Methanosarcina siciliae T4/M: one gene and its partner. The main gene of each other region encodes a partner of the protein of the gene in region 2 in a complex. Links are inferred from orthologs where the notes say so. Each region holds a gene or a part of one and is shown on either strand. Other genes may lie near its edges.

Region 1 (7,157 bases), 660 kb from region 2 along the record:
CCCTAATAGGCCCCCTTCTTGAGGAAACTGAAGCTGCAATAATAGTTGAAAACCCACCTACAAACTTCGGCTGCGTGGGTTGTAACCGTACAAACGAACTGATGAAATATCTGGTTCGCTCAAAAGAGGTCCCGATTCTGGAAGTCAGGTATCCGGAATCGAATGAGGATGCTCGGGATTTCGTAAGCAAAATCGCAGTGTTTCTTAAGTCCCTGCCCTCAAAAAATACCGGAGAAGACGAAAAGGTGGAAGAAATAGAGTCCGTAGGAGAGGAGGGTGAAAAATGAGTGACGACGACATCGGAATTGTCAAGATTGCCCTTGTGTCCTGTGGCTCCGAATATTCAGGAGTTCAGCCCGAGTTTGAAGCTGCTGCAGCAAGAGTAAATGCAAAATTCATTTATCCTGAAATCGACGTCGCATCCATAGATACAATAGGCAAGGATTTCGGGCTTGAAGTTGCAAGTGGAGACCTCAGGCTTATGATGGCAAGGGCAAAGGCCGTTGTTGAAGGACTGACAAAAGTAGACGGGGTTTTTATTACTACCTGCTTCCGCTGTGCTGAAGGAGCTATTGTTAGAAACGAGGTCCGAAGATACATCCACAAGCACTCCGATATCCCTGTAATCAGCTATTCATTCACTGAACGGACAAGTGCAGGCACCCTGCTTACCCGGCTTGAAGCCCTCACCACGGTTGCCAGGCGCAGACATCTCCTTGCCAGGGAGGTTCAGACAGGCCTGACTGCCGGAATAGATTCGGGGTCAACAACCACAAAAGCTGTGATCATGAAAGACAATAATATCATAGGTAAAGGCTGGGTGCCCACAACAAAAGTCCTTGAAAGTGCTGAACAAGCTTATTCCAGGGCCCTTGAAGAAGCCGGGGTTTCCAGAGAAGAAATCCAGGCTCTGGGAACTACTGGATACGGGCGTTTCCTTATAGGAAATCATTTCAATGCTCAGCTTGTTCAGGAAGAAATTACTGTCAACTCAAAAGGAGCTGTCTACCTCGCAGACCGGCAAAAAGGGTCTGCAACGGTTATTGATATCGGAGGTATGGACAACAAGGCGATCTCGGTAGAAGACGGAATCCCCGGCATGTTTACGATGGGAGGAATCTGTGCCGGAGCTTCGGGGCGTTTCTTTGAAATGATCTCAAAGCGGCTCGGGGTGGATATTACGGAACTCGGGGCTCTTGCAGTCAAGGGTATGCAGGAAAATGTAAACATGAACAGCTACTGCATAGTATTCGGAATCCAGTCCCTTGTAAACTCCCTTGCCCGGGGGGCTACCCCTGAAGATGTCGCAGCTGCAGCCTGCTACAGTGTGATAGAACAGATCTACGAGCAGCAGCTTCAGGAAGTGGATGTAAAAGAGCCGCTGATCCTGGTAGGTGGTTCTTCCCTTATCGAAGGAGTCCCTAAAGCTCTCGGAGACCTTCTCAAGATTGACGTCCTCGTGCCGAAAAACTCCCACCTGATAGGGGCGGTCGGGGCTGCACTTCTTGCGTCCGGCTATGTGGAGGAGTGAGGTAAAAATGGAGTCGCTTGAGACCTTTGTTGTCGAGTCAGCAATTGAGTCGGAGCAGGAGTTTTACAGGAAGATTATCGAGGACAACCTTGCAAGTCTCAAGCTTGTCCCTGCAATCGGACGGATCAAGGTAGTGTTGAGACCTGAAGATTCTCTTTTCCAGATGGCAATTATCCTCAGAGATGTTGGTACCAGGGTTACGACAATCGATATTGCTGATGTGGAAGCAAAACCTATCGCCGGGGAAGTAATGATTTCTATCAAAAAAGAGCAGTATATCCCGGAACTGCTCGGAAAACTCTGGGAACGCTACGGAAAAGCGAATATCAGCCAGCCGGACCGCTGGACAGTATCCGTAAGTACGGATAATCCGGCAGAAGAGGCGGCTTTTCTTAAGGAAATGATGGTTGCAGATCCCAGACACAGGCTTCACGAAAACCTTGTGGAGTTTGCGATCCGGGCTACTCCGGAGGGTTTCAGGGTTCGCTATCATCTCTATAAAGGTAACAGGTTTGTTTTTGTGGCATCCGAGGAAGCATTGAAACATGAATGGATCGAAGAAGCGGGAGCAATGCTCGAAGAACTGACTAAAGGAGGGAAAGAGTAAGATGGTTGTACTTCTACCCTATCTTTATACCGGCGGGGTCCATAAGCACGGGCTTTTGATCGAACTGATGGAAGACCTTGGAGGCTACATAATTCAGAAAGTAGTTACAGGGACCGAAGTCAATCTTATAATGCTTATCCCTGAAAAAGACCTTGATATTGTAAAAGAACTCGCTGGTGAATTGCTTGGAATCCTGATCGAAGCCCCTCTTACAGGGGTGGAGATTGCAGTTGTCTCCCCCACGCTTGCTTCCCACCATCTCCCTCATTCGGCCTGTGATGTGGCAGAATACCTCCGCCACCCCGGAGCCAATACCAATATGATAGGGCTCGCCAGGGGAATGGGGCGCAGGGTTTCTCTCTCCATGGACTACGAAAGAAAACTCATCAACGAACACGATATTGCGGTTTTCTCCTTCGGGTCTTTCAGTGATTGTATTACGAAAAAGAAGCCGAAACTCTTTGAAGGCATTGAGATCCCAATAGTGGCTACCGGAGGGCCTACCGAATTAAAAACCGAAGATGTTCCCGGGGCAGACCTCTACGTTGGAAATATCGGGAGGGTCTCTCACAGGTTAAGACGAACCGAGGAGATTGAAGCCCTTGATAAACTCAACGAAGGGGTTTCAAAGATTGCTTCGGATATTCGCAAGCAGCAGGCAAAAGACCCTCTTGCGGTGCTTCCTGCTCGAGTTATGAAGGAAATCGAAAACCAGATCCCGGAAATCCAGAGAGTCCTCTCTCCTGCTCCTCTCACCCTTCAGCTTAACGGGCTCAGGGTCAAACTTCCATACGATGAATTCCATGAGAAAGTTGAAAAACTGGAGTTTGATGAAGGAGTCGTACTTTCCGAGCTTGCAAATATTACCCGGTCAAAAATGAAAAATTATATATTGATAAAAATCAAATCTAAGTCTGACGTTGGTTTTGCAATTTGACCCGGATTCTTGAGTTTAAAATACGGCCACTTTACATTTTTACTGGGTTTGTGCCTCTTCACTCATCCTTTAAACTGTAAAGCTTTTCCCGGAAAACGGCGTCTGACTCGGTTTCTACTTTAATGTGTGGTGGTTTCTTATGGAACTTGAGGATATTGTGGAAGTTTTAAAAAATGACCCCGAGAAAGTCATCCCGGAACTTCTCGAGGATGTCCGGAAACAGTACGGGGAAGTGCCTTATATTATGAACTTTATGAAAGATCTCCCTGAGATCTTCATCCCGAAAACTATTTATGATAACTCCATCATGCGAGAGTTCAAAAATCTCGACCCGGAAACAGTGGAACTTATTTCCATAGGTGTAGCTTCTGCCCTCCGCTGTGAGCATTGCCTGAAAATGCACATAAGAATCGCAAAAAGAAAAGGCATCCCGAAAGAAAAAATATTTTCTGCAATAATGATAGGGGCATCCCTGTCCAATGCAGCAGTACTTGCGGAAAGTACCAGGGCTCTTGCATCTGAATTCCCTGGGGATGAAAAGGGCAGCGAAGAAAACGAACGTTGCTGTGACTCTGATTGCGAAGTATGCAATATCTCCGGAGCAAACATCAAGTAAACAGCATCAAGTAAACAGCATCAAGTAAACAGCATCAAGTAAACAGCATCAAGTAAACAGCATCAAGTAAACAGCATCAAGTAAACAGCATCAAGTAAACAGCATCAAGTAAACAGCATCAAGTAAACAGCATCAAGTAAACAGCATCAAGTAAACAGCATCAAAATGTCTGAGATCTGACTTTTTCATGCTTACTTCTTAAATTTAATCTTAAATTTAATTTTTAAAAAATGTTTTTGAATCCCGGTTTAAACAAAGAATTAGTTTACAGCCCAAATCCCGGTTTAACTTATTAATAAATATTCTTAAGTTAAGGTACTTATAATCTTAAAGCTTATTTTTTGACAGATATTCTTCGGGCTTTAATTACTCGATTCATAAGGTTTTAGCATGATTAGAAAGTCTTATCGGATTCAATCCTTATCGAGGTTCATAAGTCTTTATGGAGATTTGTAAGTTTTTATCGAGGCTCACTTATAACTGACAAAAATAACTGACAAAATATGCATGTACAGCAGTTTTACCTTGTATAAATCATAACTGAATATAATCATAACTGAAAATAAATTAATTACCTATAATGGAGGTTCTTTTGCATTAATCGAAAAAGTATTTCCGTAATCACTTTCTCCGTTGTTTTATTGCTGATGTTATTATTTTTGTCCTCTCCAGCAGCCGGGGAAGATCCGGAGAAGATTCTTGACAAGCCCTGGGATCATTCCCCTATTACAGTGTACATCGACGACAGTAATACCCCTCTTCATTACAGCACCACCTACTATGAACAAATAGAAAAGGCTCTTGAATACTGGGAAAACGGAGGAAACGGTAATCTCGATTACAGCCCTGTTTTTGAGGTCATCGACTCCGAAGACGCGGACATAAGAATAAAGTGGGTGGAAAACCTTGAGACTGTCGAAGAGGCTCCTTCGGGTGTGGCGGGCTATGCAAAACCCAGTATCTCCGGAGATCATTTTGAAGAAGTGGATATAGTCCTTGAGGTTGGAAACTACCAGGGCAGGGGCTGGCGGCAGTATAGTGACGCGACCATGTTCACCATTGCAAAGCACGAGCTCGGGCATGCCCTTGGGCTCGGGCACAGCAATGACCGGGGAGACATAATGTATCCCGAATACGAACTCCGGGATAATGTGAACCCTCTTCTGCTGAGTAAATATGGACCCATTCTGCGGGTGGCAGGTTTGGTAGCCCTTGTAGTTCTCCTCTTCCTTGGAATAAGCTGGCAGTACAGTCGGAGAAAACGAAAAAAACTTGAAGATAAGTACTTCAAATGAGGTCTGAAACGAAAGCTGAAACCGGGAAGCTGATCAAACGGGTGGTTCAGAAGTTTTTTTGTTTTCAAGAGCAAACCTTCTGAAAAAGTCCCTGAAATAGGCAGGAAGCGTCTCCATTCTGAGAATACTTTCCAGGGAAGTCCAGGCATATTCGATATGTTCAGAACTCAATTTAACTTCAGACATAACATATCCCCCATTAAAGACGATAGCAATAACCCTTTTTTTCGGGAGCTCAAATTTTACCTCTCCCGCAATTTCCCCCGGAAATATTGAAATTCCTGTTTCCTCCAAAACCTCGCGCACAACTGCCTCTTTAAGAGTTTCCTTCAGGTTTACTTTCCCGCCTGGCAGGTCCCATTTCCCTGGATTGGTGCGGGAGTTTTCCGAGCGTCTGAGTAGCAGGAATTCTCCTTTCTCATTCTGGACAAGGGCGTATACAGAAATGATATAAGGTTTCTCCAGATTCATGTAGTATTATCTGAGATTTCTCTGTCTTAAAGTCTGGCTTTTTCAGGATCTTCACAGTAAGGACCTTATTTAAATTCTCTTTTAATTGAAGGTTTTAAGGACAATATTTCTATAGAGTGGTTAAAAACTTAAAGGAAAATGGCAGCATCTCCGAAACAGATGAGAATGAATGGATAAAAATTATAATCCGAAATCCGGTTAAAAAATCAGAACCCGGTTCAAAAAAGTAGAAAAAAGATGCATAAAAGGGATTTATATGGCTGGCTGGACAGGAAAAATAGTATGTGTAGACCTTAGTTCCGAAAGAGTTACCATCACCGGTACTGATGAAAAATTAATCCGCATGTACCTGGGGGGCAGGGGACTTGGAGTAAAGTTGCTTTCAGAGCTTTCAGATCCTTATATTGATCCTCTTGATCCTGAAAACCCTCTTATTTTCACCACCGGCCCGCTTACAGGTCTTGCCCCCATGGCTTCGGGGGCAGTTCTCACTTCAAAATCCCCTCTCACAGGCACCATATTCAGCTGGAACACAGGTGGGGGCTTTGGGCGAGAACTGAAAAAAGCCGGAATTGATGCCCTGGTTATTAGCGGAAAAGCAAAGAGCCCTTCTTATGTGGAACTAAAGGGAGACGAGATAAAAGTTATGCGTGCAGGCCAGCTCTGGGGACTAAATACAGAAGCATGTACTGAATCCCTGAAAAGTATGGGAAGTGTAGCCTGCATAGGCAGGGCCGGAGAAAAAGAAGTTCTTATCTCTTCTTTTGTCCTTAATTCCGTTCACAGCGGAAGGGGAGGACTGGGGGCTGTTGCAGGCTCAAAGCTGCTGAAAGCCGTGGTTGTAAAGGGAGAAAAAGAGCTTTTGCCTGCCAGGCCTGAAAAGTTCAAAGAGCTTGAAACAAAGATGCTGAAGCTTTTTGACGCAAACCCCGTGCTCTCCAAGGGGCTTGCAAACTACGGTACGCCTGTGCTTGTAAAGCTTCTGGATTATATGGGGCTTATCCCCAGCAACAACTTTTCCGGAAAAAGCACTCCTTTTGCGGATATGTTCTCAGGAGAGTACATCAAAGCCAGCTTCGATATTGAGAAAGAAAGCTGCCCTGCCTGTCCCCTGGGATGTAAACGGAGGATAAAGAACACCGGGCAGCTTCTTCCTGACTACGATTCTATCTGGGCTTTCGGGTTCAACCTTGAAAACTCAGATTTTGATTCGGTACTCCGGGCAGACAGGATCTGTAAAAATTATGGGCTTGACCCTGTATCCGCCGGGTCCGTACTTGGCGCCTGTGCAGAACTCCAATCCGGGAAAATAGATCCCAGGGAACTTGAAACCCTGCTTACGGGAATCGGGGAAGGAAGCGAACCAGGAAAAGGAGCCAGAAATTACCTCTCGGCCCGGAAGAGGGAAGACCTCAGTATGGATGTAAAGGGACTCGAACTGGGGGGTTTTGACCCGAGGGGGATTAGAGGACAGGCCCTTGCTTATGCAACCTCCTGCCACGGTGGGGATTACCTTACAGCCTTTATGGTCGGTCCCGAAGTGCTCGGGAAGCCTCTGCTCCTTGACCGCCTCAGCCTCCGGGGAAAAGCCGGAATTTTACAGGTTTTTGAAAACCTTACCGCTTTGCTGGATTCCCTTGTGCTCTGTTCATTTTCGATTTTTGCCATCAATGAAGAGCTCTGTTCAGCTCTCCTGAAGG
Region 2 (7,285 bases):
ATCAAACCGTTTTCCTGAAAGTTTGCAAACCTCATAAGGATAGCTCCCTTTGCCCCCATATTTTCAAGGTCACAGAGGGTCTTTTCGAGGACTTCTCCATCATTTATTCCTGGAAGGAGCACTATTGCCCCGTAGACTTCGCAGTGGGCACAGAAGTCCCTGAGAACCTGGATGGAAGCTTCGGGCTCGGGATCTTTCATATATTCGGCTCTCAAAGCCGGGTCTGTCGCAAAGACTGTGAAACTAACTTCCGTAACTCCGTTGTCTATGTAGAAAAGAGCATCATCCGGCTTATTAAAGCCTTTTCCACTGGTATACCCCAGGTGTATCGGGGTGTTGAATTGAGAGAGAAAAGTAACAAGATTCTTCAGTTCGGGATAACAGCTTAAGTCTCCTCCTCCGCTGACAGTGAATTTTTTTACCTCTCCGGTTGTGAAGTAAAGTTTGTTTGCAGTTTCTTCGAGTACCATCTGGAGGGACTTGAAGCCTGAATACGATTCTTTTACACTGCGAGTACAGTAATCGCACCCTTTTTTGAATGGGAGGCAATACTTGCAGCCGAGGGGCTGAACGTCTTTGACCTTCTTAAAGTAGCAGTATTTGCAAAAACCTTTGCAGTCTACCCCGGGATTTCCGCCTACATCGACAACTACTTCCATATTAAACTTTCGTATTACGAGTATATTACTAAATCTTTTTGGTATGATTCGCCTGATATAACCCCTACGTTTTAAAAAAAATTAAATCATATTGCTTTTTTCTCAGAAAAATACTTAAATAAGTGTTGGAGGAAAATTTTGGTATCTTTGAGTAACCCTGAAATTTATTTTTTTCATTGCTACCGTTTTTTTATATAAAACAAGAAAAATAGATTTTACCTTAATAAAATGATTTTTAAAAAAATCCATAAATTCATCTAGCGGAGAACACAAAAGATTTAAGTACCTTCTAAACGAATGAGATTTCATTGGGAAAGTGGACACTTAAAAACGACGCGGTACTTGATTTGTGAGTGCTTTTTAGCACTCTAGTCGGTGACCAGTCCCAAAATGATTTTAATAAATTAAGGAGGAAATTAAAGTGTCTGACACAGTAGACATCTACGACGACAGAGGAAAACTGCTCGAGAGCAATGTCGACATTATGTCCATTGCTCCAACAAGAAACGCAGCAATTAAAAAGATTATCTTGGACACCAAGCGGTCCATTGCAGTCAACCTCGCAGGTATTCAGGGCGCACTTGCCAGCGGCAAGATGGGCGGCAAGGGCCGTCAGATCTTAGGCCGCGGACTCAACTACGATCTTGTAGGCAACGCTGATGCTATTGCAGAAAATGTTCAGAAGCTCGTCCAGGTCGACGAAGGCGACGACACCAATGTTAAGGTCCTTAAGGGCGGAAAGAGCCTTCTTATTCAGGCCCCCTCGTCCAGAATTGCCGCCGGTGCTGACTTCATGTCCTCAACCACCGTCGGTGCAGCATCAGTCACCCAGACCATCATTGACATGTTCGGAACCGACATGTATGACGCACCCATTGCAAAGGCAGCTGTCTGGGGTAGCTACCCGCAGACAATGGACCTGATGGGTGGACAGATTCAGGGTATCCTGAGCATCCCCCAGAACAACGAAGGTCTTGGCTTCTCTCTCAGGAACATCATGGCCAACCACGTTGCAGCAATCACCAGCCGTGGTGCAATGAACGCAGCAGCTCTCTCCTCAATCTACGAACAGTCCGGTATTTTTGAGATGGGCGGCGCAGTCGGTATGTTCGAGAGACAGCAGCTCCTCGGTCTTGCCTGCCAGGGTCTTAACGCCAACAACATGGTATATGATATCGTAAAGGAAAATGGAAAGGACGGTACCATCGGAACCGTCATCGAGTCAATTGTCGGCAGGGCAGTTGAAGACGGTGTAATCTCCGTTGACAAGACCGCACCTTCCGGATACAAATTCTATAAGGCAAACGACGTCCCAATGTGGAACGCTTACGCCGCAGCCGGTACCCTTGCAGCTACTTTTGTAAACTGTGGTGCAGGCCGTGCAGCCCAGAACGTCTCCTCAACACTTCTGTACTTCAACGACATCCTTGAGAAGGAAACCGGTCTCCCAGGATGCGACTACGGTAAAGTACAGGGTGTCGCAGTAGGATTCTCATTCTTCAGCCACTCAATCTATGGTGGCGGTGGACCCGGTGTCTTCAATGGTAACCACGTAGTTACCAGGCACTCCAGAGGATTCGCAATTCCCTGCGTATGCGCAGCAGTAGCTCTGGATGCAGGTACTCAGATGTTCACAATCGAAGCAACATCTGGTCTCATCGGTGACGTTTTCGGATCGATTGAGGAATTCCGCCAGCCGATTAAGGCAGTTGCAGGAGCGCTCTAAACAAATTAAATGAAAGGTCTAAAGATGTCAGACTCTGCTTCAAACACGGAAGATTCTATACAAATCGAAATCTTTCCCAGTAGAATCCTGTCCCCTGAAACCGCTCAGAAGCTTATCTCTGAGCTCTATCAGGTTGACGGGATAATCCGCGTTATGATCCAGGGCCCAAGACTCCCGGAAAGGGTTTCTGCAGGTCCTGGCACTGGGGAAAAGGTCGAACACCCCTTAAGGAAGCCTATTCAGATCGGAGATCAGGTTGTTGAGCTTAAGATCAGTGTAGGCAGGATCAGGCTTGAAATCGCAAATGCCGAAACTAAAGAAAAGGTCAGATCAGTATGCGATAAGATGCTCCCGTTCTCTTTTGAATTCAGGGAAGGGCATTTCCTCAGAAGAAAGCCTACAGTTACTGACTATGCAAAACTTGGTCCTGAAACCGATTCTCGCTTGCTTGGTATGGTAGATCCCAAAGCCAAGGCAAACCAGCTCGTCTTCATCGAGAAACAAGAGAAAGAAGATGACAAAGATAAAGATGAGTGAAAAAGTATGATGATCGACCGGGAAACGCAGGTAGTTGACTGCCGATGCGGCGCAGGACTTGGCAAGGGAGGAGGGCTGGCTCAAAGAGGCACTCTTTCGGAAGCCGGGCGTGCCGATGTGGTTGCTATTGCCATGAGTCCCGGACAGAGGCATATCACAAAACCGGTATGTGAGATTACATACGGAATGAGGAAAGAAAACATTCAGGTGAGTGTACTCGTGCTCTACTCAGGTTCAGGGATACCCGAATACGGCTTGAGGACTGGATCATTTGCACTGAGTCCGGTAGAAGTCGCACAGATTGAAATGCACAAACTGGCTGTTATTCACCTCGGAAATATCAAGGACCACGTAATCAGAAAAACCAGGGAGATTCTGAGCCAGGCTGATATACCGGCAATCGTTGTCAGCCAGATCCCGGTGGATTTTGAAGATTTTGCAGAAGCAGGGATAAAGACGAGATTAGTGATGCCAAGGGATGAAAACATTCGTACAAAAGGAATTGTAATGGATATGGTAAGTGGAGTTACACGCGGTGACTTCTGTCCCAGGGATAAACTAAATTCAATTGTTAAATACGTCAAGACGACACTAGACCAATTAGAAGATCATAAAGGAGTTGCATGAGATGGCATACGAAGCACAGTATTATCCAGGCGCTACATCTGTCGGCGCTAACAGAAGAAAGCACATGTCCGGAAAACTTGAGAAACTCAGGGAAATTTCCGACGAAGACTTAACTGCAGTTCTCGGACACCGTGCCCCAGGGAGCGACTACCCAAGCACCCACCCACCACTTGCAGAGATGGGCGAGCCTGCATGCTCTATCCGCGAGGCTGTAGCAGCAACACCCGGTGCAGCAGCAGGAGACAGGGTCAGATACGTTCAGTTCGCTGACTCAATGTACAACGCTCCAGCTACCCCTTACTTCAGATCATACTTCGCAGCAATCAACTTCAGAGGTGTGGACCCAGGTACCCTTTCCGGTCGTCAGATTGTTGAAGCCCGTGAAAGAGACATGGAACAGTGCGCCAAGGTCCAGATGGAAACCGAAATGACAGACCCCGCACTCGCAGGTATGCGTGGTGCAACTGTACACGGTCACTCTGTCCGTCTCCAGGAAGACGGTGTAATGTTCGACATGCTCGACAGGAGAAGACTCGAAGGTGGCGTCATCATTATGGACAAGGACCAGGTCGCAATCCCACTCGACAGGAAAGTAAACCTCGGCAAGCCAATGTCCAGCGAAGAAGCCGCAAAGAGGACCACCATCTACCGTGTGGACAATGTAGCCTTCAGGGACGATTCAGAAGTCATTGAATGGGTACACAGAGTATTCGACCAGAGAACAAGCTACGGATTCCAGCCTAAATGAGGTGATCATAATGGCAGCAGACATTTTCTCTAAATTCAAAAAATCAATGGAAGTCAAGTTCACACAGGAATACGGTTCAAACCAGCAGGCTGGCGGCGACATCACCGGCAAGACTGAAAAGTTCCTGAGACTCGGCCCTGAACAGGATGCAAGAAAGCAGGAAATGATTAAGGCCGGGAAAGAAATCGCAGAGAAGAGAGGCATTGCATTCTACAACCCGATGATGCACATGGGTGCTCCTCTCGGTCAGCGTGCAATTACTCCTTATACTGTTTCCGGAACTGACATCGTTGCAGAACCTGACGACCTCCACTACGTCAACAACGCTGCAATGCAGCAGATGTGGGATGACATCAGGAGAACCTGTATCGTCGGTCTTGACATGGCTCACGAGACCCTTGAGAAGAGGCTTGGTAAGGAAGTTACCCCTGAAACCATCAACCACTATCTCGAGACCCTCAACCACGCCATGCCCGGTGCAGCAGTGGTTCAGGAAATGATGGTCGAAACCCATCCCGCTCTTGTGGACGACTGTTATGTAAAGATCTTCACCGGTGACGACGAACTTGCAGACGAAGTCGACAAGCAGTACGTTATCAACATCAACAAGATGTTCTCTGAAGAACAGGCAGCCCAGATTAAGGCCTCCATCGGCAAGACAACCTGGCAGGCAATCCACATCCCAACAATTGTCTCCAGAACAACTGACGGTGCTCAGACCTCCAGGTGGGCAGCCATGCAGATCGGTATGTCTTTCATCTCCGCATACGCAATGTGTGCCGGTGAAGCAGCCGTCGCTGACCTGTCTTTCGCTGCAAAACACGCAGCCCTTGTCTCCATGGGTGAAATGCTCCCCGCAAGGCGTGCCCGCGGACCAAACGAGCCCGGTGGACTTTCCTTCGGTCACCTCTCAGACATCGTCCAGACAAGCCGTGTATCCAAAGACCCCGCAAAGATTGCCCTTGAAGTAGTCGGTGCAGGCTGTATGCTCTACGACCAGATCTGGCTCGGGTCCTACATGTCCGGTGGTGTCGGGTTCACCCAGTATGCAACCGCTGCATACACCGATGACATCCTCGACAACAACACCTACTACGACGTTGACTACATCAACGACAAGTACAACGGTGCTGCGAATCTGGGTACTGACAACAAGGTTAAGGCAACCCTCGACGTCGTAAAGGACATCGCAACCGAGTCCACACTCTACGGTATCGAGACATACGAGAAGTTCCCGACTGCCCTTGAAGACCACTTCGGTGGATCCCAGAGAGCAACCGTGCTCGCAGCTGCATCCGGTGTTGCATGTGCCCTTGCAACCGGAAACGCCAACGCTGGTCTCTCCGGCTGGTACCTCTCCATGTATGTCCACAAGGAAGCATGGGGCCGCCTCGGCTTCTTCGGTTTCGACCTGCAGGACCAGTGTGGTGCCACAAACGTTCTGTCCTACCAGGGCGACGAAGGTCTCCCAGACGAACTCCGTGGTCCAAACTATCCGAACTACGCAATGAACGTCGGTCACCAGGGCGGATACGCAGGTATCGCTCAGGCAGCCCACTCAGGCCGTGGCGACGCATTCACCGTCAACCCACTCCTCAAGGTCTGCTTCGCTGACGAGCTCATGCCCTTCAACTTCGCAGAGCCCAGGAGAGAGTTCGGCCGCGGTGCCATCAGAGAGTTCGTGCCTGCTGGTGAGAGATCCCTCATCATCCCGGCAAAATAAACTCAATAAATCAAACACTTTAAAAAAGAGTAGGCCTTCGGGCCTGCTTTTTCTCTCTTTTTCCCACCCGAATTGCGCTTCAGGAGCACGGCGTCCTGCCATAAAAATGTGTATTCAGATTGTAAATCGGTTTTCCCTCGGATTTTTGATGTACTGAAAAGGATTAATATGATTTGTATTTAAGATGCGATTTATAAGCTCCCAATTCCGATAGATCTCCGCATTGGATAAAAATCTCATTTTTTAACTGGATAAGGGCCATTAAACAGCATTCTTTCCATTCCAGGTTCATATAATCCTACTTCAAATCACGACTACTTTTTTGCCTAATTTGCCTGCGGCTTCCACAAATTCTGCTGTATCCACACCGGGAAACGTATCTACAATACAAATATCGAATTTTTCATCCAGACAATTCACTAATTCTCTTACATCCATACTATAAATTTCAAATTTTTCTCCGGATGCTATTAATTCTTCTTCGCTGCCTGAAAGTTTGACCGGAAATCCATTTGCTTCTAAATTAACCAAAGTAGTCTCTGTTGCAGGCTTCCATATGTCATTAAAAACAACTTTTTGAGCGCCGGCTTTAAGGCATGTGAGTCCCAGTGTCCCGGGACCACAGGTACAATCAAGAACAGAAGGCTTATCATACTCATTCAAAGCTTTTTTAAGTATCTCTATTTTGGGGGATTCTACCGTTGGAAACTCTATATGAATTTCATGCTGATATTTGTATATCCCCAAAGCCCCGTAAGGAGTCTGTATAATATCGCATCTCAAATCGCATCCGGCAAGAAGTTCATATACATGAGGATTTGAGTCGGAATCTTTTATACCCACAGTTTTTCTTGCATCTCCCTTTAATACCCCTTTAACTTCTCCAACTTCCTTTACAATTCTTTCAGCACATTTTTTATCTACTTCATTGGACAATATTATTAAAGAATTTTCAGGCAAATAGGGAACAGAATCGGTCGGATAGCCAGGGGTTACAAGAGGAACACAGGCATTTCTCAAATTGGCTTTTTTATCTTTTATTCCTTCATCGATCATTACTTTTAGCACGTGAGCCATTACAATATCAAGTTGCCTCTTCCCGCAGTCACAACTTCCAAAATTGTTATCTATTTCGTCCAGGTTAATTTGTTCTGCCAGAGGAGAGAATTTTCTTATTTTTTCTGTTTTGCAATCGTTGCATGGTTTATAGAATAATTCAATGTCTTTCAGTGCTTCCGAAACAGGCCTTATGCACGTATCTCCAC

The links. Proteins that work in one complex are often made in the same cells at the same time.
Region 1: the proteins of mcrC (region 2) and MSSIT_RS17565 are in contact, whole or in part, in a cryo-EM structure (PDB 9H1L), measured with the Methanococcus maripaludis proteins. The link is inferred for Methanosarcina siciliae T4/M from one-to-one orthologs. Residues at the interface, in WP_011171501.1 of Methanococcus maripaludis: Arg5, Lys6, Glu7, Gln8, Ile9, Val10, Asp11, Cys12, Arg13, Ala14, Val15, Met16, Gly17, Gly19, Glu20, Gly22, Gly23, Leu24, Gln26, Arg27, Gly28, Thr29, Phe30, Ala31, Glu32, Leu34, Asn36, Thr51, Tyr59, Arg62; in WP_011170365.1 of Methanococcus maripaludis: Arg6, Glu8, Gln30, His32, Val33, Met34, Gln35, Tyr39, Leu80, Ser81, Arg82, Leu85, Pro86, His87, Cys90, Asp91, Ser93, Glu94, Arg97, Lys98, Lys102, Pro103, Asn104, Met105, Ile106, Gly107, Ala109, His110, Lys122, Glu123.

What each region holds. Positions count from the first base shown.
Region 1 is NZ_CP009506.1:4,187,334-4,194,490, reverse strand. Bases 1,323-4,107 are described here. They hold MSSIT_RS17565 (methanogenesis marker 7 protein), read left to right. Parts: upstream 1,323-2,139; coding sequence 2,140-3,075; downstream 3,076-4,107. Other genes in these bases: MSSIT_RS17560 (carboxymuconolactone decarboxylase family protein), read left to right, coding at 3,215-3,691; MSSIT_RS17570 (methanogenesis marker 17 protein), read left to right, coding at 1,539-2,138; MSSIT_RS17575 (methanogenesis marker 15 protein), read left to right, coding at 1,323-1,531. In the rest of the region: MSSIT_RS17580 (methanogenesis marker 5 protein), read left to right, coding at 1-287; more of MSSIT_RS17575, read left to right, coding at 284-1,322; MSSIT_RS17555 (matrixin family metalloprotease), read left to right, coding at 4,351-4,986; MSSIT_RS17550 (NUDIX hydrolase), read right to left, coding at 5,020-5,457; MSSIT_RS17545 (aldehyde ferredoxin oxidoreductase family protein), read left to right, coding at 5,714-7,157.
Region 2 is NZ_CP009506.1:4,851,237-4,858,521, forward strand. Bases 1,826-4,738 are described here. They hold mcrC (methyl-coenzyme M reductase I operon protein C), read left to right. Parts: upstream 1,826-2,928; coding sequence 2,929-3,549; downstream 3,550-4,738. Other genes in these bases: mcrB (coenzyme-B sulfoethylthiotransferase subunit beta), read left to right, coding at 1,826-2,385; mcrD (methyl-coenzyme M reductase operon protein D), read left to right, coding at 2,410-2,922; mcrG (coenzyme-B sulfoethylthiotransferase subunit gamma), read left to right, coding at 3,551-4,297; mcrA (coenzyme-B sulfoethylthiotransferase subunit alpha), read left to right, coding at 4,308-4,738. Also shown: methyl coenzyme M reductase-arginine methyltransferase Mmp10, read right to left, coding at 1-659; more of mcrB, read left to right, coding at 1,081-1,825; more of mcrA, read left to right, coding at 4,739-6,020; MSSIT_RS20310 (50S ribosomal protein L11 methyltransferase), read right to left, coding at 6,324-7,285.